2 linked regions of the Arthrobacter crystallopoietes genome follow. The protein of the gene in region 1 interacts with the protein of each later gene in a pairwise test. Links are inferred from orthologs where the notes say so. Each region holds a gene or a part of one and is shown on either strand. Other genes may lie near its edges. The genes, in order: abc-f and J5251_RS17450.

Region 1 (15,976 bases):
AGCAGACCGGTTCCGTCGTCGAAATGTTCGGACTCTACTTCGCCGACGCCGGCCAGCACCTGGAGCAGCGCCTGTTCGTCGACCACGCAGTGCCGAACTGCAAGTCGCGCGTGCTGTACAAGGGTGCCCTGCAGGGCGAGAACGCGCACACCGTGTGGGTTGGCGACGTTCTGATCCGCAAGGAAGCCGAAGGAACCGACAGCTACGAGGCCAACCGAAACCTGGTCCTCAGCGACGGTGCCCGGGCGGACTCGGTGCCGAACCTCGAGATCGAGACGGGCCTGATCGACGGCGCCGGCCATGCCAGCACCACCGGCCGTTTCGACGACGAGCACCTGTTCTACCTGATGGCCCGCGGCATCGACGAGAAGACCGCCCGCCGTCTGGTGGTACGAGGCTTCCTGAACGAGATCATCCAGCAGATCAAGGTTCCGGCACTCGAAGAGCGCCTGACCGATGCTGTTGAGCGGGAACTGGCGGCAGGGAACTTCTGATGTCCGAAGCTCCACGCGGCAAGCTGGTGTGCAGGGCCTCCGACATACAGGTGAAGGCGGCGCTGCGCATCCTGGTCGACGACTATCCGGTCGCCATCGTCCGGGACTCCGAGGGCGGACTCCATGCACTGGGGGACACCTGCTCGCATGAGGACTATTCACTGTCCGAGGGCGATGTCGAAGACGGCACCATCGAATGCTGGGGCCACGGCTCGCAGTTCGACCTGCGCAGCGGCCAACCGCTGAGCCTGCCGGCCTTCGAGCCGGTGCCGGTCTTCGCGTTGGAGCTGGACGGCGACGATGTGTACGTCGACGTCACCACGGTCACCAACGGAGCTCCCGCTCCGGATTTGCACTAAGAACTTTACGAACTTCACACCGCGGCCGGACCGAACGGCTGCAGAGGAGAAAGCAGACAGATGTCTACTCTGGAAATCAAGGACCTGCACGTCAGCATCGAGACTGAGCAGGGCAAGAAGGAAATCCTCAAGGGCGTGTCCCTGACGATCAAAACCGGCGAGATCCACGCCATCATGGGCCCCAACGGTTCGGGCAAGTCCACGCTGGCCTCCACCATCGCCGGGCACCCGCGCTACACCGTGGACTCCGGTTCCATCACCCTGGACGGCGAAGACGTGCTGGAGATGAGCGTGGATGAGCGCGCCCGCGCCGGTCTCTTCCTGGCCATGCAGTACCCGGTCGAGGTGCCCGGCGTAACCATGACCAACTTCCTGCGCACGGCCAAGACCGCCCTGGACGGCGAAGCTCCCAAGCTGCGCACCTGGACCAAGGACGTCAAGGAAGCCATGAGCCAGCTGCGCATCGATGCTGACTTCGCCCAGCGCAACGTCAACGAAGGCTTCTCCGGCGGCGAGAAGAAGCGCGTGGAGATCCTGCAGCTCGAACTCTTCAAGCCGAAGTTCGCCATCATGGACGAGACAGACTCCGGCCTGGACGTCGACGCGCTGAAGGTTGTCTCCGAAGGCCACAACCGTGTGCACGAAACCGGAGCGATGGGCACCCTGCTCATCACCCACTACACGCGCATCCTGCGCTACATCAAGCCTGACTTCGTCCACGTGTTCGTCGACGGACGCATCGCCGAGGAGGGCGGCCCCGAGCTGGCCGACCGTCTGGAAGAAGAAGGCTACGACCGTTTCCTGCCAACTGCAGCAAAGGCCTGATCATGACCGAAGCCAACATTTCGCAGACCTCTCTCGAGGATGTTGAAGAGGCCCTGAAAGACGTCATTGACCCGGAGCTCGGCGTCAATATCGTGGACCTGGGCCTGCTCTACGGACTGAAGTACGCCGAGGACGGCGCCCTGCTGATCGATATGACCCTGACCACTGCTGCCTGCCCGCTGACGGATGTCATCGAGGAGCAGACTGCCCAGGCGCTGGACGGCGTTGTCGATGACTGGCGGCTGAACTGGGTATGGATGCCGCCGTGGGGTCCGGAAAAGATTACCGACGATGGCCGCGACCAGATGCGCGCGCTCGGCTTCAACATCTAACCAGCCTCGTTGCTGATGGGCGGACTTCCCTGCGGGAAGTTCCACGCGACGGAGGGCCGGGGACCGGAAACGGGGTCCCCGGCCCTCCGTCGGTTAATCCCCCGCTGGCGTAACTTCGGCGCTAGCATCAAGGTTATGGGTGAAGTCGCCGTGACCAGGTCCGCCAGCGGGCGGTACGACGAAGTTTTCGTGGCACGCATGTACCACGGGGTGGTGGCACTGGCCGCTGTCCTCGGCCTGGTGCTCCAAATAATCGCCATGCTCGAATCGCCCGCTTACGCCCTTGAACCGGCCCACCAGTGGTGGAACTATCTGGGCTACTTCAGTGTCCAGGCAAGTGTGCTGGTCTTCATTGTCTCCCTGAGCCTGCTGATGGACTCTGCCCGCGAGGCGGGTCCGGTCTGGCGAGCCGTGCGTGCGGTCTCCCTGATAGCCGTCCTGCTCGTTTTCCTGTTCCAGTTCACGGCGTTCAGGGGACTGCCGGACTTTACCGCGCTCAGCAGCACGGCGGTCATGGCCGACCGGATGTTGAACTATGCGGTCCCGGTGCTGGCCGTGACCGGATGGCTCATCTTCGGCCCGCGCCCACGGATCGGCCTGCAGACCATAGTCTGGTCACTGCTGTATCCCGCCGCCTGGCTCATCGGTAGTCTCGTCCGCGGTGCCGCCGCCGGCTGGTACCCCTACCCTCCGCTCGATGCCGGGGTCAACCCGCTTCCCGCCGTCGTTGTTAACGGCCTTTTGCTGCTCCTGATCTGGCTGGGGGCCGGGTTCCTCTTTCTGCTCCTGGACGCCCGGATGGGACGGGAGCCCGACGGCTACATCCCCGGTTTTGGTCCCGACGACGGTTCCGGCACCGATGAGGACGGTGTCACCGACGGCAGGAAGATTGGACCCGGCGAACCGCCGACGGGCTGAAGCTGCTACGAAGGGGTGTCCAGGTCGGCGGCGCTGAAGGTATCGCACTGTGCAGGATCGCCGGTCTCGTAGCCCTGGACAAACCATGCCTGCCGCTGGTCGCTGGAGCCGTGTGTAAAGGTGTGGGGGTTGACCTGGCCGGTACTGGCCTGCTGGATCCGGTCATCGCCGACGGCGGCAGCCGCCGAAAGCGCGTCCCGCAGGTCGTCCCGGCCGATGGGCTGCATGAAAGGGCGGCCGGTCGTCTCGTCGATCTGCTCGGTGGCGTTGCCGGCCCAGACACCCGCATAACAGTCTGCCTGCAGCTCGACCCTGACGGCGCCGGAAGCGGCTCCTTGGGGATCCTGCTGCGAGTAATTGATGGCGCCGGTCAGATTCTGGATATGGTGTCCGAACTCGTGCGCCACCACGTATTCTTCGGCCAGCGGGCCCTCGGCCGCACCCAGCTGGTCGGTCAGCTGGTCAAAGAAGCCGGTGTCGAAATAGGCAGTGGTATCGGCCGGGCAGTAAAACGGTCCGACGGCGCTGGAGGCCGTGCCGCAGCCGGTACTGACCTGGCCGTCAAAAAGCACCACGGACGGCCGCGGGTACGTCATGTTGAAGCGGGGGAGTTCCTCGCCCCAGAACCGGTTCAGACTATTGACCGTGCCCACTACACGGCAGTCGCGGCGGGTGTTGGCGTCCTGGCCGGTCTCGCACTGGGCCGAAATACTCTCCGGGCCAGTGGCCTCCTGCTGCACTGAAGTGCCGGAGCCGAGTCCGAGCCCCTGCAACAGCTCCGGTGGAACCCCCAGCAGCGAGGCGATGAGCACCACCAGTCCGCCGCCGCCGATGGCGATCTTGCCGCCCATGCCACCCCGCCGGTCCTGGACTTGGGACGTATCCAGCCTGGAGCCCTGATTGAAACTCATGGGCTTAGAATAGCGCCGCTGGCCGTCGGTAGCGGCGCTATTGCTCCTTTTCCCCGAGTCCGCGTGCGGCCAGGGCGTCCCCAGTCTGCCGGGCATAAGCCACCGCGCCGATGATGACGGGCTGCACGATGGCGCGTGGGGAAGATCCAAGACCGCGGGCCTTGGCCGCATCCCGGACATCGTGCAGGGACCCGAGGAGGTACGGGATGCTCCGCAGCATCAATGAGATGGTCAGGGCGAAACGCTCGGGATCGGCGCCGAACCGCCGCAGGGGGGTTACGGCCGCAACCAGCCCGTCGAGCAGCCGCTGCGTCTCTGTGGTGGAAGTCAGCAGATTGGCCGCATAGATGCAGGTCAGCAGGGCGGCCACCACGGCCAGGGCTCCGGCCGGCGAGTCGACCCACCAGCGGTAGGCAACCACCACCAGAAGGAAAAGCCACATAGCGCGCAGCGGGGTCGCCAGCTTCCGGACCGGAAGCCCCGCGGCCACATGCAGGACAACGACGACGGCCAGAACCGCCGTGCGGGGAAGGGCGCCGGGGAGGGCCAGCACCGAGATGCCGGCCGCGGCAAGCAGCAGGAATTTCAGCAGCAGCGGCGCCCGATGCAGCCAGCTCCGCCCGGGTACGTAGGCGCTGATCAGGTGGGCCCGGCCTCTCACGGCGTTGGCTCCCGTATGCCGGCGCAAAGCTTGCGGTAAAAGTCCACGGCTGTGGGTGGATCGCCGTCGTAAACCACTGTGCCCGAGTCCACAACGAGCGTGCGTTCACTGTCCCGGGCCAATTCCAGGTCATGGGTGGCCAGGATGATCTGCTGCGGCAGCGCGGCCAGCCGGTCCCGCAGCAGCAGCGTGTTCTTCAAATCAAGCAGGGTGGAGGGCTCGTCCAGCACCAGCACATCCGGAGCCACTGCCAGCACGCTGGCCAGGGCAGCCAGTTGACGCTCCCCGCCGGAGAGCTGGTAGATGCTCTGGTCGGCCAAGGCGGCGAGGCCGAAGCCGATCAGGATTTCCATTGCCGCGTTCCGGCGGTCGGTACGGTTGCGGTGGATCCGCCGCAACGACAGTTCGACGTCCTCGAGCGGCGTGGGCATGACTAGCTGGGACAGAGGGTCGGTGAAGACAAAAGCGACTTTCCGACGTACAGCGGCCCCGTGTCTGGCCGTATCACGGCCGCCCACATCCACGGTTCCGGCGTCGGGGAGGACCAGGCCGTTGATCAGTTTGAGCAGGGTCGATTTACCGGAGCCGTTGGCGCCGATAATGCTGATGCGCTGCTCCCCGAGCGCCAAATGCGGCACGGAAAGGATCGGTGCTGCGTCTTCGGCGAAGTCGGGACGGACCAGGACGTCGCGGAACTTGATCATGTCAGCGTGGCCGGCGAAGCAGATCAGGGAAGGCTTTGTGGATGCCGACGGCGATTGCAGCCGCCGCGGCGTTCTTGACCAGATCCCCGGGGACGAACGGCAGGTCGGCAACCAGCGCAGCGCCGAAGGCCAGCTGGCCGTTGAGCATCATGCCGGCGATCCCGCACAGATGCGTCAGGACCGTGCCTGCTGTGGCCGCCGCGAACAACCACAGCGTGGTCACCGTGGTCAGCTTGCGGACCCGCCGGAGCGCCGGCCGCGCCAGCACTCCGATGAGCGCAGCCGCGAAGGGGAAGGAAAGCAGGTAGCCGGCCGAACCCATCGCCAGCACGCCCAGACCGCCCTGGTAGCCGGCGAAAATGGGCAGGCCGACCAGGCCAAGCAGAACATACAATCCCACCGCGGCGAACGCGCGGGCGCCGCCGAGGACGAGTCCGGCCAAGGCAACCACCATGGTCTGGAGCGTTATGGGCACACCGAGAATGTTGCCGGCCGGGATCGGGGGAACGGCAATCGATGCGGCAGTCAGGGCGGCGAAGACGCCGATGAGAGCCAGGTCGGTGCCGTTCCAGGAGCGGCGGCGCGCCGGGCTTTCGTCGGCAGCGGGGGAGCCGCCGACAATACCGGAGGTTGCGGGGTTCCGATGGTGGGCGGACTGCTTCGACATTGAAAGCTCCTTCTGTGGCATGAGGACAACATGTCTGTCCTCAGCTAACGAGAATAGCGCCTGCGAAGCGGGGAACGGTTGTAGGTTTCCTCCGAAGTCATACGGGCCGGTAGACTGGAAAGGCTGATTTCTGCAGCATCTTGTACTGCATATTCCCTTATATCCCCTTTGGAGAGGTCCCACCTGTGATTACCGTTAATGATCTTGAGCTGCGCGCTGGAGCCCGTCTGCTCATGGACGCGGTGTCATTCCGTGTGGACAAGGGCGACAAGATCGGGCTGGTAGGCCGCAACGGAGCAGGCAAAACGACCCTGACCCGGGTTCTCGCCGGCGAGGGCATTCCGGCAGCAGGCCAGGTCACCCGTAGCGGAGATATTGGCTACCTGCCGCAGGACCCACGGACACCGAACATGGACCAGTTGGCACGAGACCGGATTCTTTCTGCCCGCGGACTGGATATCGTCTCCGGCAAGCTACGCGCCGCGCAGGCCGACATGGCCAGCGAGAATCCGGACGTCCAGGCCAAGGCCATGCGCAGCTACGACCGGCTCGAAGCCGAGTTCCTTGCGGGTGGCGGCTATGCTGCGGAGGCGGAGGCGGCCGCGATTTCCTCCAACCTCGCGCTGCCGGAGCGGATCCTGAACCAGCCGCTCAAAACCCTTTCCGGCGGCCAGCGCCGCCGTGTTGAACTGGCCCGCATCCTGTACTCCGGCGCCGACACCATGCTGCTGGATGAGCCCACTAACCACCTGGACGCCGATTCCATCAGCTGGCTTCGCGAGTTCCTGAAGAACCATCACGGCGGACTGATCGTAATCAGCCACGACACCGAGCTGCTCGAAGCCACCGTCAACAAGGTCTTCCTGCTCGATGCCAACCGCGCGACCATCGACATCTACAACATGAACTGGAAGCGCTACCAGCTGCAGCGCGAAACCGATGAGCGCGCCCGCAAGCGTGAGCGTGCGAATGCGGAGAAGAAGGCTGGGGTCCTGATGGACCAGGCCAACAAGATGCGTGCCAAGGCCACCAAGGCCGTTGCAGCGCAGAACATGGCCAAGCGGGCCGAGCGGCTGCTCAGCGGACTGGATGCCGTGCGTGCCAGCGACAAGGTCGCGGCGCTGCGTTTCCCGGACCCGTCTCCCTGTGGCAAGACCCCGATGACGGCTGAGGGACTGAGCAAGTCCTATGGCTCATTGGAAATCTTCACCGATGTGGACCTGGCGATTGACCGCGGTTCCAGGGTTGTGATTCTCGGACTGAACGGTGCGGGTAAGACCACACTGCTGCGGATGCTCGCCGGGGTGGATTCACCGGACACCGGCGAAGTCATTCCCGGGCACGGGCTGAAGATCGGCTACTACGCGCAGGAGCATGAAACGCTCGATACCGAACGCAGCGTGCTGGAAAACATGCGCACGGCTGCCCCGGATCTGCAGGACGCCGAAGTCCGCAACATCCTGGGCTCGTTCCTGTTCTCCGGCGACGACGTCAACAAGCCTGCCGGCGTACTCTCCGGCGGGGAGAAGACCCGTTTGGCGCTGGCCACCATTGTTGCGTCCTCGGCCAACGTACTGCTGCTCGACGAGCCCACCAACAACCTCGATCCTGCCAGCCGCGCCGAGATCCTGGGCGCGCTGCGCAACTATAGCGGCGCGGTGGTCATGGTAAGCCACGACGAGGGGGCAGTGGAAGCGCTGAACCCCGAGCGCGTTGTCCTGCTGCCCGATGGCGTGGAGGACCTCTGGAACGAGAGCTACCTGGACCTGGTCACGCTCGCGTAGCGCTGACGGCTGCTGGCGGCGGGCTCAGTCCCGCTCGCTCAGCAGGGAGCCATCCGTGCGGAATCCCTGGGCGTCCAGCACGGCGTCTTCTTCTTCTTCGGCGCTGGGACGCTTGCGGGAACGCTTCTGCGCGGCCGGCCGCGGAGCGGGATTGGCCTCGTGATAGCCCGCTTCTTCATCTTCCTCCTGCAGCCGGTCCATTATTGCCTGCTGCCGGGCGGCATAGCCGTAGCCGACGAAGAACAGCACACCGAAGGCGTACCACTGCATGGAGTAGGACAGGTGCGGGCCCTCATCGATCGCCGGCTTGGGCATGAGGACGGGACGCTCAGCGGGGGCGGGATTTTCCGCCGCCATCAAGCCGTAGCCGCCCGTGAAGACCGGGTAGTCCAGCTCGGCTGCATACTCGTCCAACTGGATCGATGCCAGTTGCCCCTCCGGAGCACCGCGGTCCACTGATGACTCACCCGGCTTAACCCGTGCGACGACGGTGACATCACCCTCCGGGGCTGCCGGAACCGTATCTGGGCGGCCGGCCACATTATTGCCAATGGGCAACCAGCCGCGGTTGACAATGACCGCCGGCCCCGAGACCAGCTTCAATGGGACTAGGACCTCGTATCCGGGTCGGCCGTTGAGTGGGCGGTTGCGCACCACCCGCTGGCCAGCTTCGTCGTACTCGCCACGCAGGACCACGGGCGTCCACTCATCGGCGTCGTCGGCTTCGGCGAAGATATCCGGCACGGTCTCAAAATCGACAGGGTCGGCGTCGTAATTGGATTCAATCGCGGTAACAACGTCGTGGGCCTGGTCCCTGCGGTCCATCTGCCAGTTGCCCAGGAGAACACAGACGGAAGCGAGCAACGCGACCAGAAGGAGCCAGCCCAGCCACTTCGCGCTGAATAGAAAACGGTACATCAGCTAGCTTCCCTCTACCGGAGCGGCCAGTGGCTGGGTATCGCACCACAGCCCGCGCAGCTTGAGATAGTCCTCCAGCCAGCCGCGGTGGTCTTCGCAGGCCAGCCAGATCTTCCGCCGTTCGGGCGTGTGGATTTTCGGGTTGTTCCACCTCACCTGCCAGTCCGCGGCAGCGCGGCAGCCCTTTCTGGAACACACCGTCTCAGCCGGCATTGGCTGCCCGCCCCCGGACAGCTGGTCAAAAATACTCACGCGGCGCTTTCGTCCTTCCGGCGCTTCGTCACCGGGCTCAGATTGCCCTCGAAGACCTCATAGCTGTCATGAACCGGTGCGGCAGGTCCCGCACGCCGGTGAACCGTTTCCGAGCCGGTTGCCCGTTCCGGTCCTTCGCCGGGTGCGGACGTGCCTGCTTCCTGTTCCTCATCCACGATCTCGCCGGGCACCACCACGGGTTCCGCGGCCTTCGCAGCGGCTTCCGCAGATTCCAGTTCGCCGGCGGGTGCATGGTCCAGCAACGCATCGCTGTGCTTGAGATTGCTCTGGTCGCTGCCACCATTGGCAATGACGACCGCGATCCAAGGCAGGAAGACTGCTCCGGCCACAAAGAGCCATCTGGCCCAGCCGTCGATGAAAAAGAACAGCAGAAGGCAGGCCAAGCGGATTCCCATCGCAAGGGAATACTTGACCATCCGACGGTGCATCTCGTCCGTGTGGCTTTCGGGGACATCCGTAATGCTGAGGACTTCCCGATCATCATCTGGCTGCTTATTCATCACGCTCCATAGACCCACTTCAATTCTCCCACGTGCCGGAACCCAGACGAAGTCCGTGGCCGGGATGGCTGGGATGGCCATGGTCACATGCGGGCCCGCAGCCGGCAGAGGGCTAGGATTCTTTAGAAATAAACCGCGTTCAACGGAGGTAAATGTGAGCAACGAACAGCAGACCGGGCGAAGCGTCCTGGTCACGGGCGGCAACCGCGGGATCGGCTTGGCCATTGCCAAGTCCTTCCTGGCCAACGGCGATAAGGTAGCCATCACCTATCGTAGCGGTGACGTTCCCGAGGGTCTGCTGGGCGTCAAGGCCGACGTCACCGATACCGCCTCCCTTGACGCAGCTTTCACAGAGGTTGAGGCCGCCCATGGTCCGGTAGAAGTAGTTGTGGCAAATGCCGGCATCACCCGCGACACGCTGCTGCTGCGGATGAGCGAGGACGATTTTACCGATGTCGTGGACACGAACCTTGGCGGCGCCTTCCGCGTCATCAAACGGGCCTCCAAGGGCATGATCCGGCTGCGCAAGGGCCGCGTTGTCCTGATCTCCTCCGTTGTCGGCCTGTACGGTTCCCCCGGCCAGATCAACTACGCAGCGTCAAAGTCCGGCCTGGTCGGCATGGCGCGGTCGCTGACCCGCGAGCTCGGTTCGCGCGGCATCACCGCCAACGTGGTGGCCCCCGGGTTCGTCAATACGGACATGACGGCCGAACTGCCCGAGGATACCCAGAAGAGCTATCTTGCCAGCATTCCTGCCGGCCGCTTCGCCGAACCGGAGGAGGTGGCCAATGTGGTCCGCTGGATCGCCAGCGACGAGGCCGCCTACATCTCCGGCGCCGTCATCCCCGTTGACGGCGGCCTCGGCATGGGGCATTAGCAGCGGCCAGGCGGCTTCGGCTGCAGTTTGTCGGTTTCCTACAACAGGTCCGGCTTCACGTACTGGCAGTATGGAAGCAGACAACCATTACCGTTAAGCGTTTCCTACAAGGAAGCGCAGGGGAGTCCCCCGCAAAAATTGAGGAGCAGCCATGGGTGCACTGGAAGGCAAGTCGGCCATCGTGACGGGATCGTCCCGCGGGATCGGCGCAGACGTAGCGAAGAACCTCGCCGCAGAAGGCGCTTCCGTGGTCATCAACTACCGCCAGAAGGCGCCGCGTGCCAACAAGGTAGTCACGCAGATCGAAGAAGCCGGCGGCCGCGCTGTGGCGGTCGGGGCGGACCTCACCGTGCCGGAAGGCGCGCAGGCGCTGGTCGACGCGGCCAAGGAAAACTTCGGCGGACTGGACCTGCTGGTCCTCAATGCGTCCGGCGGCATGGAAACCGGACTGGGTGAGGACTACGCCATGCGCCTGAACCGCGACGCCCAGGTGAACATGCTCAGGGCCGCCGTGGACGTCATGCCCTCGGGTTCGCGAGTCGTCTTCGTCACCAGCCACCAGGCACACTTCATCGACACTGTCCCCACGATGCCCGAGTATGAGCCGGTGGCCCGGAGCAAGCGGGCCGGCGAGGACGCCTTGCGGGCCGAACTGCCGGCGCTGGCGGAAAAGGGCATCTCGCTGGTAGTCGTCTCCGGCGACATGATCGAAGGCACAGTGACCGCTACTCTGCTGGACCGCGCGGCACCCGGGGCCATCGAGGCCCGTCGCGAGGCGGCGGGCAAGCTGTATTCGGTCGAGGAGTTTGCCGTGGAGATTGCCAGGATGGCGACGGCGGACGTTCCTTCCGGGCACACGGAGCTGGTCGGCGGAGCCGACTGGTTCCAGAACGCCCAAGCCTGAGTCCCTCCACCGGAACCTGAGCCGGCGGCTGCAGCGGAATACTTCCGCGGCAGCCGCCGGCCGTTTAAACTGATTCCCAGGCAGTCCCGCAGGCGAGACCCCGAGCCCCTTGAAACCGCCTAGACACCGGCGAAGAGCCTGACGACGTCCAAATAAGGAATGTTGATCGCGGCGTCGGCGGCCTCGCGGACGGCCGGTTTGGCGTTGAAGGCCACGCCAAGGCCGGCGGCTGCCAGCATGTCGAGGTCGTTGGCACCGTCACCAATCGCGATGGTGTGCGCCAGATCGATGTCTTCCACCTGGGCCCACTCGCGCAGCGAGGCTTCTTTGGCGGCCCGGTCGACGACGGCGCCATCCACCCGCCCGGTCAGCGCACCCTCCGCGGAGCCCAGCAGGTTGGCCCGCCAGTAGGTGAGTTTAAGCTCAGAGGCCAGCGGATCGAGGATTTGGCTGAAGCCGCCGGATACCACCGCGACCACGTGGCCTGCGTCCAGGAATGCCTCCACGAGCTCGGCCGCCCCGTCAGAGAGTTGAACCTTCTCCCGGACCCGGTCGGTTACGTCCAAGGGCAGGTCCCGCAGTGTCTCCACACGCGCGTGCAGGCTCTCGGCAAAGTCCAGTTCGCCGCGCATGGCCGCCTCGGTCACGGCGGCGACCTCTGCACCCTTGCCGGCATGCTCGGCCAGCATCTCGATCACTTCCTGCTTGATCAGTGTGGAGTCCACGTCCATGATCAGCAGCTTGCGGTGTGGTCCCGCCAGTTCGGACGGCATGACTGCCGTTCCCAACGACTCGGTGATCACGGGTTTTACCGCCGCCCGCAACGCCGAGAGGCCGGCGGCGATATCGCCGTCGTACCCGACGGTCAGTACGGTGGCCCGGAAGCGGTCGTTGTTGAAGTTTTCCAGTTCCACAATGTCCCCGCCGGCCTTGGACACGGCGTGCTGGACGGCGGCAAGATAATCGTCGGGGAGTTCGACGCCGTAGGAAACAACGCGGAAAAGCGAGAGCATGCGGGGTGGATCCTTGTCTTCACGGCGGGGCCGGACGGATAAACAACGGGGAAATGTGCCGGATCCCATCATCGCTAACCGGCGTAGCGTTTGGCGAATGCTACGGCTTTTAGCCTAATGTCTACTCCTATGAGCGATGTTCTTGAATTTGCCGGAGTCAGCGTTGTCCGCGGGCGCAAAACCCTGCTTGACAGCGTCGACTGGCAGGTCAAGGACGGTGAGCGCTGGGTTATTCTCGGTCCGAACGGTGCTGGCAAGACTACGCTGCTGCAGATCGCCGGTGCTCGTCTCCATCCTACCAAGGGCGAAGCCGGCATCCTGGAAGAGACCATGGGCTCGGTGGATGTTTTTGAGCTGCGGCCCCGGATCGGATTGGCGTCGGCGGCGCTGGCCAACCAGATACCCGAGCATGAAACGGTCCTCAACGTCGTGGTGACGGCGTCCTACGGTGTCACCGGCCGCTGGCGCGAGCAGTACGAAAAGATGGACGAACGCCGCGCCTTCCGGCTGTTGAACCAGTGGGGCATGTCCACCTTCCTGAACCGCCCGTTCGCCACCCTGAGCGAAGGCGAACGCAAGCGCGTGCAGATCGCCCGTGCACTGATGGCTGATCCGGAACTGTTGCTGCTGGATGAGCCGGGCGCCGGACTGGATCTGGCAGGCCGCGAGGACCTGGTGCAGCGACTGAGCGAACTGGCCGCAGACGAGGAAGCTCCGGCCCTGGTCCTGGTCACCCACCACCTCGAAGAAGTTCCGCCGGGCTTCACCCATGCCATGCTCCTGCGCGAGGGCGGCGTGGTGGCGCAGGGCCCCATTGCCGAAGTCCTGACCGAAGAGAACCTCAGCTCGGCCTTCGATTTGCCGCTTGAGCTCAAGGAAGACGGCGGCCGGTACACCGCCGTCGCACGGCGCGGTTAAGCTCTGCCCCTAAATGGATTTACTGCAGGCTGGAATCATTGCCCTGGCCGGGCTCTGGGCCGGAACGATCAACAGCATTGTCGGTTCCGGCACGCTGGTCACCTTCCCCGTCCTGGTGGCTCTAGGCTTCGCCCCGGTGACGGCGACCATCTCCAATGCCATGGGTCTGATCGCCGGCAACGTCGGGGGAGTCTACGGCTACCGGCGTGAACTTTCCGGGCTCCGCAGCACGCTCAAGGTCCTGCTGCCTGCCTCGTTGCTCGGCGGCATCACCGGAGCGGCCCTGCTGCTGAACCTGCCCGAGGCAGTCTTTGAATACGCCGCCCCGTTCCTGATCGTGATCGCCCTGCTGTTCGTGGTCTTCCAGCCCCGGCTGCAGAAGTGGGTGCGTGAACGCGAGGCCGCCCAGGCCCGGGAGAAGAGCCACCCGTGGGTGCTGCTGTTCCTGGTCTACTTCGCCGGCGTCTACGGCGGCTACTTTGTCGCCGCCCAAGGCGTCCTGCTGGTCGGGATCCTTGGTGTGTTCCTGCACGGCACGATCCAGCAGGCGAACGCCATGAAGAACGTGCTGGTGCTGGGCGTCAACATCATTGCCGCCATCTCCTACATGATTTTCGCATTCGACCGGATCGACTGGTGGGTGGTGCTCATCATCGCGGTCAGCTCCCTCATCGGCGCCTTGATCGGCTCCGCCGTCGGCCGTCGGCTCAAGCCTATTGTCCTGCGGGGCATCATCGTTGTCCTCGGCCTCGTGGCGCTCTACGTGATGATCTCGAACCTCATCGCATGAACCTGCACTACCTGTCCTCGGCCCAAGATCCCTGCGTAGCCGACTACACCCAGTTGACCGACACCGCCCTGCGCCGGCGCCGCGAACCGGCCGAAGGCATGTACATCGCGGAGAGTTCCAAGGTGCTGCGCCGGGCCATCGCCGCCGGCCACACCCCGAGGTCTTTCTTCCTGGCCGAGAAATGGTTGGCGGACCTGGAGGATGTGATCACGCAGTTCCCGGATGTCCCGGTCTTTGTCGGCGCGCCCGAGGTCCTGGAAGCGATCACCGGCTTCCACCTGCACCGCGGTGCCATGGCCGCGATGAACCGCCCTGCCCCGCTGCCGGTGGCCGCGGTTCTCTCCGGCGCCCGCCGCGTGGTGGTGCTGGAAGACATCGTGGACCACACCAATGTCGGTGCCATTTTCCGTTCCGCCGCCGCCATGGGCATGGACGCGGTGTTGATCAGCCCCCGCTGCGCGGACCCGCTCTACCGCCGGAGCATCCGGGTGAGCATGGGTACGGTTTTCCAGATCCCGTGGGCACGGCTGGACGACTGGCCGGGCGAACTCACCCTGCTGGGCCAGGAAGGATTTACGACGGCGGCGCTGGAACTTACCGAGGATGCCATCACCCTCGATGAACTCGAGTCACGCGATTTCGACAAGCTCGCTCTCGTCTTGGGGACCGAAGGCGCGGGCATGCTGCCGGAGACCCTGGCCGGCGTCGATCTGAAAATCATGATCCCCATGCGCGCGGGCGTGGACTCCCTCAACGTGGCCGCCGCCAGTGCGGTGGCTTTCTGGGCCTGCCGCCACGACTGAAATGGTCCGGAGCATGGACCCGTGCCGCGAAAGGCCCGCTGCCAAGCCGGGCGGCCGTCCGGTTTCGACGTGTGGGCTTGGATACGGTAGTGTTTATTGCTGGTCCTGTGTGGACTGCTCTCTTTCCAATCCTTAAAGCCGCTGGCAAAATCCAGGGGCGCGATCAAAGGTTACACAATGAAGTCTGATATTCACCCGAAGTACGCCCCGGTTGTTTTCCGCGATCTGGCGTCCGGCGTTTCCTTCCTGACCAAGTCCACTGTTGGTTCCAACAAGACTGTTGAGTGGGAAGACGGCAACACCTACCCGCTGATCGAGGTTGAAATCTCCTCCGAATCGCACCCGTTCTACACAGGCAAGCAGCGCATCATGGACAGCGCCGGCCGCGTGGAGCGCTTCAACGCACGCTTCAAGGGCTTCGGCAAGAAGTAATTCTTCGCCCGCAGCTTCCGCGAATGCCCGTACCGTTCTGGTGCGGGCATTCGCGCTTTAACCGGACCCTCACGCCCTTGGAAGGTTAGGATGCGACTAGGCCCACCGTGCCGCAGCCACGAGCACGACTGAACCGCCTTCGTCGAATGGAGAAGTCCGCCATGTTGAAAATCGCGATCATTCTCGGCAGCACGCGCCCCGGCCGCACCGGCTCGCCAGTGGCCAACTGGGTCTATGAGCACGCCCGCCAGCGCACCGATGCCGAGTTCGAGTTGGTCGACGTCGCCCAGCAGAACCTGCCTCTGCTCGATGAGCCGCTGCCGCCGTCCACCGGGCAGTACAGCAAGGACCACACCAAGGCCTGGTCGGCGAAGATTGCCCCGTTCGACGGCTACATTTTCGTCACCGCGGAATACAACCATTCGGTTCCCGGCGCCCTGAAGAACGCCATCGATTTCCTCTACGCCGAGTGGAACAACAAGTCGGCCGGATTTGTCAGCTACGGCAGCGCCGGCGGCACCCGCGTGGTCGAACACCTCCGCGGGATCGCGGCCGAACTCCAGTTGGCCGACGTCAGGGCCCAGGTCTTCCTGCCCTTCGACGATGAATTCGACGACGACCAGGACTTCGTCCCCACGGACGAGGCCACCGAGGCCCTCACGCCGCTCTTCGACCAGGTCATCGCCTGGGCCGGGGCAATGAAGACCCTGCGCAGCTGACCTGCCCCGCTTTCGCGCATGGCCTCCCGCGGTGGTAAGACTGAAACGTTGAGTTGGTAGGCGTGGAATACAGGGAGCGCAGATGTCAGAACACCGGCACGGTGAATACAAGGTCCTCGGCGGCAAGCTGGTTGTCGCCGACCTCGACGTCCTTGATGGCCGGCTGGCCAATGT
Region 2 (7,713 bases), 640 kb from region 1 along the record:
CACGTGCCGAGGCCATGCCGAAACTTTCCTTGTACTGCCGGCCATTGCTATCCGTCATCAGATCCCCCGGGCTTTCGTAGGTTCCGGCGAACCAGGAACCGATCATGACCTGGCTGGCACCCGCTGCCAGCGCCAGAGCCACGTCGCGGGGGTAACGCACTCCGCCGTCGGCCCAAACATGGGCGCCAAGTTCGCGGGCGGCGGCCGCGCATTCGTACACGGCGGAAAACTGCGGCCGGCCGACGGCGGTCATCATCCGCGTGGTGCACATCGCGCCGGGTCCCACACCGACCTTGACGATGTCCGCACCTGCTGCGACCAGATCGCGTACGCCTTCGGCACTGACCACGTTCCCAGCCACCACCGGGACAGCAGGATCCAATCCCCGTACCGCCTGCAGCGCGTCGAACATCTTCTGCTGATGTCCATGGGCAGTGTCAACAACAAGAACGTCGACGCCGGCCTCGAGCAGGGCGGCGGCTTTGGCCTCGACGTCTCCGTTAATCCCGACGGCGGCCGCGACCCTGAGGCGCCCCTTACCATCCACGGCGGGGCGGTAGATCGTTGAGCGCAACGCACCGGTGCGGGTCAGAGCCCCGAGGAGGTAGCCCTCGTCGTCGACGACCGGTGCGAAGCCGACCCCGGCGCCGTCGAAAAGCTCAAAGGCCTTCCGGAGCGCAGGCTGAAGCTCACCGGAAAACATCGATGCCTGCAACGTCAGCGGGTGCGCACGCATGACCGATTCCAGCGAGGCGAACCTGTCCACGCCTTCGCATTCTTCAGCCCGGACCACACCGAGGCAACGCCCTTCGCCGTCGACAATCGCAACGGCTCCGTGGGCGCGCTTATTCATCAGGTGCAGCGCGTCGATGACGGTGTTAAAGGGCTGCAGTTTCAACGGGGTTTCGTAAACCGCATGGCGCGCTTTGACCCAGCCGGTGACTTCGGCCAGCACGTCGAGGGGAACATCCTGGGGCAGGACCGCCAGACCACCGCGGCGGGAAATCGTCTCGACCATCCGGCGGCCGGTCACCGCGGTCATGTTCGCCACAACCAGCGGAATGGTTGCCCCCGTTCCGTCCCCCGAAGCCAGATCCACGTCCAGCCGTGACACCACTTCCGACCTGGACGGAACCAAGAAAACGTCCGAGTACGTTAGGTCCGTCTGCGGCTGATTGATGAACTGCATGTTCTGCTCCTGAGATTGACGTGCAGGCAACGACAGCACGAGTCTACGACCCCGAGCGAAATCACCGTCGCCCCGCTTTTGACGGGTCCGTTGGTGCTTCGTCACATTGGTTTCAAAACAATCGGATGAGATTGGCCTGCACAGCGGATGTGTCATTAGACTGGCTAGAGGTCCAGACCCGGTGCGTCCAAACGCACCTCACGCGCCCGTGACGACTGCAGCAGGTTGTTGCCATGGGCCGCAGCGTGTGGTCTGCAGGGCAAGCGGCAACACATGGAAGAGGCGTATAACAAGTGCCAGAGCATCCCAATCTTCGTCTACCCGAGGAATTCGGCGGTAACGAATGGCTCGTCGACGAGATTTACGAGCAGTACCTCCAGGACAAGAATTCGGTGGACAAGAAATGGTGGAGCATTTTTGAATCGGCCGGCGCCGGCTCAGCTCAAACCGCTAATGGCAATGCACCGCGCGCTGCAAGGGAGGAAACCGACCCCCAGACGCGCCAACTGCCGGTAGTCAAGGAGCCCAAGGGCACCCCGGCTGCGTCCGCCGAAACCACCGCAAACAACCGCAGTGCGGAAAAGCGGATCCCCGCGGATGCCGAGCCTGCACCCAATACTTCCAAGGACAAGGCTGTGCCCGCCGCCGCTGCCGATGCGGCCAAGCCCGAGCCGAAGACAGCTCCCATCCCGGCTCAGCTGCCGAAGTCTTCACCCAACTCCCAGACCGAGGAAGACAAAATCTCGGTCCTGCGCGGCCCCGCCAAGGCCATCGCCACCAACATGGACCAGAGCCTGAGTGTTCCGACGGCTACGACGGTGCGCGCTGTGCCCGCGAAGCTGCTGATCGACAACCGCGTGGTCATCAATTCCAACCTGGCACGCGCCCGCGGCGGCAAGGTCTCCTTTACCCACCTCATCGGCTACGCCGTGGTCAAGGCACTGGGCCAGTTCCCCAGCCAGAACGTGCACTATGACGAGGTCGACGGCAAGCCCGTTGCGGTCCAGCCGGCGCACGTTAACTTCGGCATCGCCATCGACATGCCCAAGCCCGACGGTTCCCGCCTTCTTGTTGTTCCGAATATCAAGAAGGCAGAAACCATGAACTTCTCGGAGTTCTGGCACAACTACGAGGACCTCATCAAGCGCGCCCGTGCCGGTAAGCTGACCGCCGACGATTACGCGGGCACCACCTCGTCACTGACCAACCCGGGCGGCATCGGCACTGTTCACTCGGTGCCCCGGCTGTCCAAGGGCCAGGCGACCATCATCGGCGTCGGCGCTCTCGAATACCCCGCCGAATTCCGCGGGTCAAGCGAGAAGACCATAGCCGCGCAGGGTGTTGGCAAGATCATCACGTTGACCTCCACGTATGACCACCGCGTCATCCAGGGCGCCGGCTCGGGCGAGTTCCTGCGCCTCGTGGAGTCGCTTCTGCTCGGCGAGCAGGACTTCTACGACGAGATCTTCGAAGCCCTGCGAATCCCGTACGAGCCGGTTCGCTGGCGTCCGGACAACCAGGTTGACGTAGAACTGCAGGTCAACAAGATTGCCCGCATCCAGCAGCTCATTCACGCTTACCGGGTCCGCGGCCATCTCATGGCGGACACCAACCCGCTGGAGTACGTCCAGCGCAAGCATCCTGACCTGGACATCCTCACTTACGGTTTGACCATGTGGGACCTGGACCGCGAGTGGGTCACGGGCGGCTTCGGCGGCAAGTCCCGGCTGAAACTGCGCGATATCCTGGGCGTGCTCCGCGATGCTTACTGCCGCACCACCGGCATCGAGTACATGCACATCCAGGATCCGGAAGAACGTAAGTGGTTCCAGGACGAGTTGGAGCGCCCGTACGCGAAACCCAGCCGCGAGGAGCAGTTGCGCGTCCTGGGCAAGCTCAATGCAGCCGAGGCGTTCGAAACGTTCCTGCAGACCAAGTTCGTGGGCCAGAAGCGCTTTTCGCTGGAAGGCGGCGAATCCCTGATTCCGCTGCTGGACGCTGTCATCTCCGACGCAGCCGACGACGGCCTGGACGAAGTCGCCATCGGCATGGCCCACCGCGGCCGCTTGAACGTGCTGACCAACATTGCCGGCAAGACCTACGCCCAGGTGTTCCGCGAGTTCGAAGGGACGCAGGACCCGCGCAGCGTCCAAGGCTCGGGTGATGTGAAGTACCACCTCGGCACCGAGGGCACCTTCACCTCGGACAACGGCAACGAGACCAAGGTCTACCTCGCCGCCAACCCTTCCCACCTTGAAGCCGTTGACCCGGTCGTCGAAGGCATCGTGCGTGCCAAGCAGGACCGTCTCGACCAGGGCGACGGTGCGTTCGGCGTGCTCCCCATCATCATCCACGGCGATGCGGCATTCGCGGGCCAGGGCGTCGTTGCGGAGACGCTCAACCTGTCCCAGCTGCGCGGCTACCGCACAGGCGGTACGGTGCACGTCATCGTCAATAACCAGGTCGGTTTCACCACCTCGCCGCACGCGTCGCGCTCCTCGGTGTACTCCACCGACGTAGCCAAGATGATCCAAGCGCCGGTCTTCCACGTCAACGGGGATGATCCCGAAGCCGTTGTCCGGGTGGCACAGCTTGCGTACGAATACCGCCAGCGTTTCCACAAGGACGTTGTCATCGACATGGTCTGCTACCGCCGGCGCGGGCACAACGAGGGCGATGATCCCTCGATGACCCAGCCGATGATGTACAACCTGATCGAAGCCAAGCGCTCCACCCGCAAGTTGTACACCGAAGCCCTCGTCGGCCGCGGCGACATCACGCAGGACGAGGCAGACCAGGCGCTTCGCGACTATCAGGAACGCCTGGAGCGAGTCTTCGCCGAAACGCATGCCGCCCAGACCTCCCCGATTCCGGTTGTCACCAAGGACGCGGCCGCCGTCTCGGACATCGAACGCCCGCTGTCCCAGCAGGCCGAAGACGAGATCCGCCTACCAGCCAGCACGGCTGTCAGTTCCGAGGTGCTCGCCCAGATCGGCAAGGCGCACGTCAGCATCCCCGAAGACTTCACCGTGCACCCGAAGCTCAAGGCGCTGCTGGAGAAGCGAGAGCAGATGTCGCGTGAAGGTGGCATCGACTGGGGCTTCGGCGAAATTGCCGCCTTCGGCAGCCTGCTGATGGAAGGCGTTCCGGTCCGTCTGGCTGGCCAGGACTCCCGCCGCGGTACTTTCGTCCAGCGCCATGCCGTCTTCCATGACCGGTCGTCCGGCAAGGAATGGGCACCGCTTACACAGCTGTCCGAAGACCAGGCCAAGTTCTGGATCTACGACTCGCTGCTCTCTGAATATGCGGCCATGGGCTTCGAATACGGTTACTCGGTAGAGCGGCCGGACGCGCTGGTCATCTGGGAAGCGCAGTTCGGCGACTTCGTCAACGGCGCACAGACCGTAATCGACGAGTTCATCTCCTCGGCTGAGCAGAAATGGGGACAGCGTTCCTCGCTGGTCCTCATGCTGCCGCACGGCTATGAAGGCCAGGGGCCAGACCACTCCTCCGCTCGCATCGAACGATTCCTGCAGATGTGCGCTGAAGACAACATGATCGTGGCCAACCCGACCACCCCGGCGTCGCACTTCCATCTGCTGCGCCGCCAGGCCTACAGCCGCCCGCGCAAGCCGCTGATCATCTTCACACCCAAGCAGCTGCTGCGTCTCAAGGCTGCCTCCGCCAAGGTCGAGGACTTCACGGAGGGCCGCTTCCAGCCGGTCATCCCCGAGGTCCAGGAACTGAACGCTGGGGAAGTCGACCGGATGGTCCTGGTATCTGGACGCCTGTACTACGATCTGCTGGCTGCCCGCCAAAAGAACGGCGACACCAAGACGGCTCTGGTGCGGGTCGAGCAGCTGTACCCGCTGCCAGCCCAAGAAATCGAGGCCGAATTGGCCAAGTATCCGAACGCCGAAGTGGTCTGGGCCCAGGACGAGCCCGCGAACCAGGGACCGTGGCCTGTCATCGGAATGATGCTGCCGCAGAGGGTGGACATGAACCTGCGTCTGGTTTCGCGTCCCGCGTCCGCCGCCACCTCAACAGGTTCTGCCAAACGGCACGCTGTCGAGCAGGACGTCCTTGTGAAAAAGGTGTTTGAGCGTAAGTAAGTAAGATGTTGGGTGGGGTGCACAGACACCCCACCCACTTCTTTTTAACCAGAGGCCTGCCCTAACCAACCAGAAAGCATCTTGTGGAGCAACGCAAAATCAGGATCGCCGCTGTCGGCGACGAACTCCTTGCCGGTACCGGTGATCAGCGCGCCCTCGGTTGGCTCGGACGGACTCTGGCCCGGACCAATCCCGCGCCGGCCAGCCTCGAATCGTTCACTCTGGCATCGCCTAACGAGGGCACGGAGGAGCTTGCCGGACGTTGGCTGCAGGAGGCAGGACGTCGGTTTGATGACGGTTACGAAAACCGGCTCGTTATCGGACTGTCCGACCGCGACCTGGATCTGGAGCTGACAACCGCCCGGAGCCGGCTGAATCTGGCCAACATTCTTGATGGTGCAGCGCAGTTAAGCGTCAAGGCTTTCGTCGTCGGTCCACCGCCCGGCCTCGATGCAGAGCGCAACCAACGCCTTGCCGAACTGTCCGCTGCATTCGGCGATGTCACCACCCGACGCAAGCACGTCTACGTTGATACCTTCACTCCCCTGCTCAATCACGAACAGTGGCGCACGGATCTTGCCGCTAACGGCGGTGCTCCCGGGCAGGCCGGCTACGGTTTGATCGCCTGGCTGGTCCTCCACCGCGGCTGGTACAGCTGGTTGGAACTGCCCGAGCCCTCCTGACTAACTAACGCTCCCCTGGCCGTGGTCCGCCGGTCAACACCGTTCAGCCGCCGTCACCGGTTAGGCGTGCATGGACGGATGTGGGAGACTGGTACGCAGTTCTTTTTCATCAAGGTAAGGAGGCAGCTATGAGCAAGCGAGCACGCAAGCGTCGTGACCGTAAGCGCGGCGGCGCAAACCACGGTAAGCGCCCCAACACCTGAGCTACCGGTTCCCCGGTAAGGCTTACGGGTCACCCGCCAGCTGAATAATGCAGGAACCCCCGACGACCAGCAGGTCGCGGGGGTTCCTCTTTGTTTATGCCGGGACGCACTTCTAGGCGTCGGCCTGCACCGAGTCAGCGGCTTCCAAGTGCCCGATCCGGTCCAGAATCCGTTCCTTCAGTGTCTGCGGCGCAGCCTCTTGGCACGACCTCTTGACTACGCTTCGGATCAGGCACTCCAGGCTATGCTCCTGGGCGCATTCCTCGCAGCCGTCCAGATGCTGTTTGATCTCGTTGAGGTCCTCGCGGGACAACGCGCCGTCAACGTACTCATAGATCCGCTTCATGCGGTCGTCTTCGCAGTCGCCCAAGCCGTGGCAGTCGCTCATTTGCCGTTCTCCTGTTTTGTCCCGACTGTGGTTTTGTCCGTCTTTTTGCCCATTCCGCGTTCGTGCGCGTAGTCGGCCAGCAGATCGCGCAATAGCTTGCGTCCGCGGTGGAGACGGGACATAACCGTTCCGATCGGGGTGTTCATGATTTCCGATATTTCTTTGTAGGCAAAACCTTCTACGTCTGAAAAGTAGACGGCCAGCCTGAACTCCTCCGGGATCGCCTGGAGGGCTTCTTTGACGTCCGAATCCGGCAGGTGGTCCAAGGCCTCCGCTTCGGCGGACCGAAGGCCCGTCGAAGTGTGCGAAGCCGCTTGGAACATCTGCCAGTCCTCAACCTGGTCCGCGTTGGATTGGAGCGGTTCGCGCTGCCGTTTGCGGTACAGATTGATATAGGTGTTGGTCAGGATCCGGTAGAGCCACGCCTTGAGGTTGGTCCCCGGCTTGTATTGATGGAAGGCCGAAAACGCCTTCGTGTACGCCTCTTGGACCAGATCTTCGGCATCACTGGGATTGCGGGCCATACGCATGGCAGCTGAATAGAGCTGGTCCACGTACTGCATGGCGTCGCGCTCAAAGCGGGCACTGCGTTCTTCTGGTGTCTCGGTGTCAGCGGCCGCTGCCGGCGCGGATTCCTCCGTAGCCTCCAGGGGGGCAGCCTCATCGGATTTGTCTGTTGTCATCGGCACCAAGTCTACGCTGGAGGTGTTCCGGGCAGGGTCCAAACGCAGCTGCAGTCCCGCAGCAGGCTGAAGAGTTGCTGATGGCACTGATTGTCCTTTCGACACGTTGGCGCCGGCGCTATGTTCGAGAACCCGCACCTATTGCTGCTCTTCACAACGACGCAGGCACCGTACTTATTCCGCCCTCGGTCATCGTGGATTCCCCAACGTTGCGCCTGCAGGATGTACAGGGCACGCAAAAGTGCCAGACTAGAGAACAGCGTCACCAGCAGTCCTAGAAACAGCTTCCGCACTGCGGACAGCGCCAGCCAGGAGGTACTTATGACCATCGTTCGCTTTGTTGCCCGCCCGATGCTTGCCGCAACGTTTGTGGCTTCGGGAGTCGATCGCTTGCGAAATGCGCAGGACACCGCGGACCAGCTTCAGCCGGCCCTGCGGCAGGTCCAGTCCATGGT

The links.
Region 2: the proteins of abc-f (region 1) and J5251_RS17450 interact in binary tests that used the Escherichia coli proteins (3 or more experiments, as listed by UniProt). The link is inferred for Arthrobacter crystallopoietes from one-to-one orthologs.

What each region holds. Positions count from the first base shown.
Region 1 is NZ_CP072014.1:3,167,793-3,183,768, forward strand. Bases 5,364-8,355 are described here. They hold abc-f (ribosomal protection-like ABC-F family protein), read left to right. Parts: upstream 5,364-6,056; coding sequence 6,057-7,655; downstream 7,656-8,355. Other genes in these bases: J5251_RS14525 (biotin transporter BioY), read right to left, coding at 5,364-5,871; J5251_RS14535 (SURF1 family cytochrome oxidase biogenesis protein), read right to left, coding at 7,680-8,355. In the rest of the region: Fe-S cluster assembly protein SufD, read left to right, coding at 1-494; J5251_RS14490 (non-heme iron oxygenase ferredoxin subunit), read left to right, coding at 494-853; Fe-S cluster assembly ATPase SufC, read left to right, coding at 914-1,678; J5251_RS14500 (metal-sulfur cluster assembly factor), read left to right, coding at 1,681-2,010; J5251_RS14505 (Pr6Pr family membrane protein), read left to right, coding at 2,146-2,928; ypfJ (KPN_02809 family neutral zinc metallopeptidase), read right to left, coding at 2,934-3,839; J5251_RS14515 (energy-coupling factor transporter transmembrane component T), read right to left, coding at 3,877-4,500; J5251_RS14520 (energy-coupling factor ABC transporter ATP-binding protein), read right to left, coding at 4,497-5,204; more of J5251_RS14525, read right to left, coding at 5,206-5,363; more of J5251_RS14535, read right to left, coding at 8,356-8,573; J5251_RS14540 (hypothetical protein), read right to left, coding at 8,577-8,825; J5251_RS20620 (DUF3099 domain-containing protein), read right to left, coding at 8,822-9,346; J5251_RS14550 (beta-ketoacyl-ACP reductase), read left to right, coding at 9,501-10,223; J5251_RS14555 (SDR family oxidoreductase), read left to right, coding at 10,375-11,127; phosphoserine phosphatase SerB, read right to left, coding at 11,247-12,140; J5251_RS14565 (ABC transporter ATP-binding protein), read left to right, coding at 12,270-13,058; and 5 more genes. UniProt on the Escherichia coli protein: Genetic data indicate it may be involved in ribosome assembly or function.
Region 2 is NZ_CP072014.1:3,808,465-3,816,177, forward strand. The notes cover bases 1,103-5,501. They hold J5251_RS17450 (multifunctional oxoglutarate decarboxylase/oxoglutarate dehydrogenase thiamine pyrophosphate-binding subunit/dihydrolipoyllysine-residue succinyltransferase subunit), read left to right. Parts: upstream 1,103-1,482; coding sequence 1,483-5,301; downstream 5,302-5,501. Other genes in these bases: J5251_RS17445 (GuaB1 family IMP dehydrogenase-related protein), read right to left, coding at 1,103-1,189; J5251_RS17455 (GDSL-type esterase/lipase family protein), read left to right, coding at 5,385-5,501. Also shown: more of J5251_RS17445, read right to left, coding at 1-1,102; more of J5251_RS17455, read left to right, coding at 5,502-5,984; J5251_RS20710 (50S ribosomal protein bL37), read left to right, coding at 6,113-6,187; rsrA (mycothiol system anti-sigma-R factor), read right to left, coding at 6,300-6,575; J5251_RS17465 (sigma-70 family RNA polymerase sigma factor), read right to left, coding at 6,572-7,258; J5251_RS17470 (DoxX family protein), read left to right, coding at 7,580-7,713. UniProt on the Escherichia coli protein: E1 component of the 2-oxoglutarate dehydrogenase (OGDH) complex which catalyzes the decarboxylation of 2-oxoglutarate, the first step in the conversion of 2-oxoglutarate to succinyl-CoA and CO(2).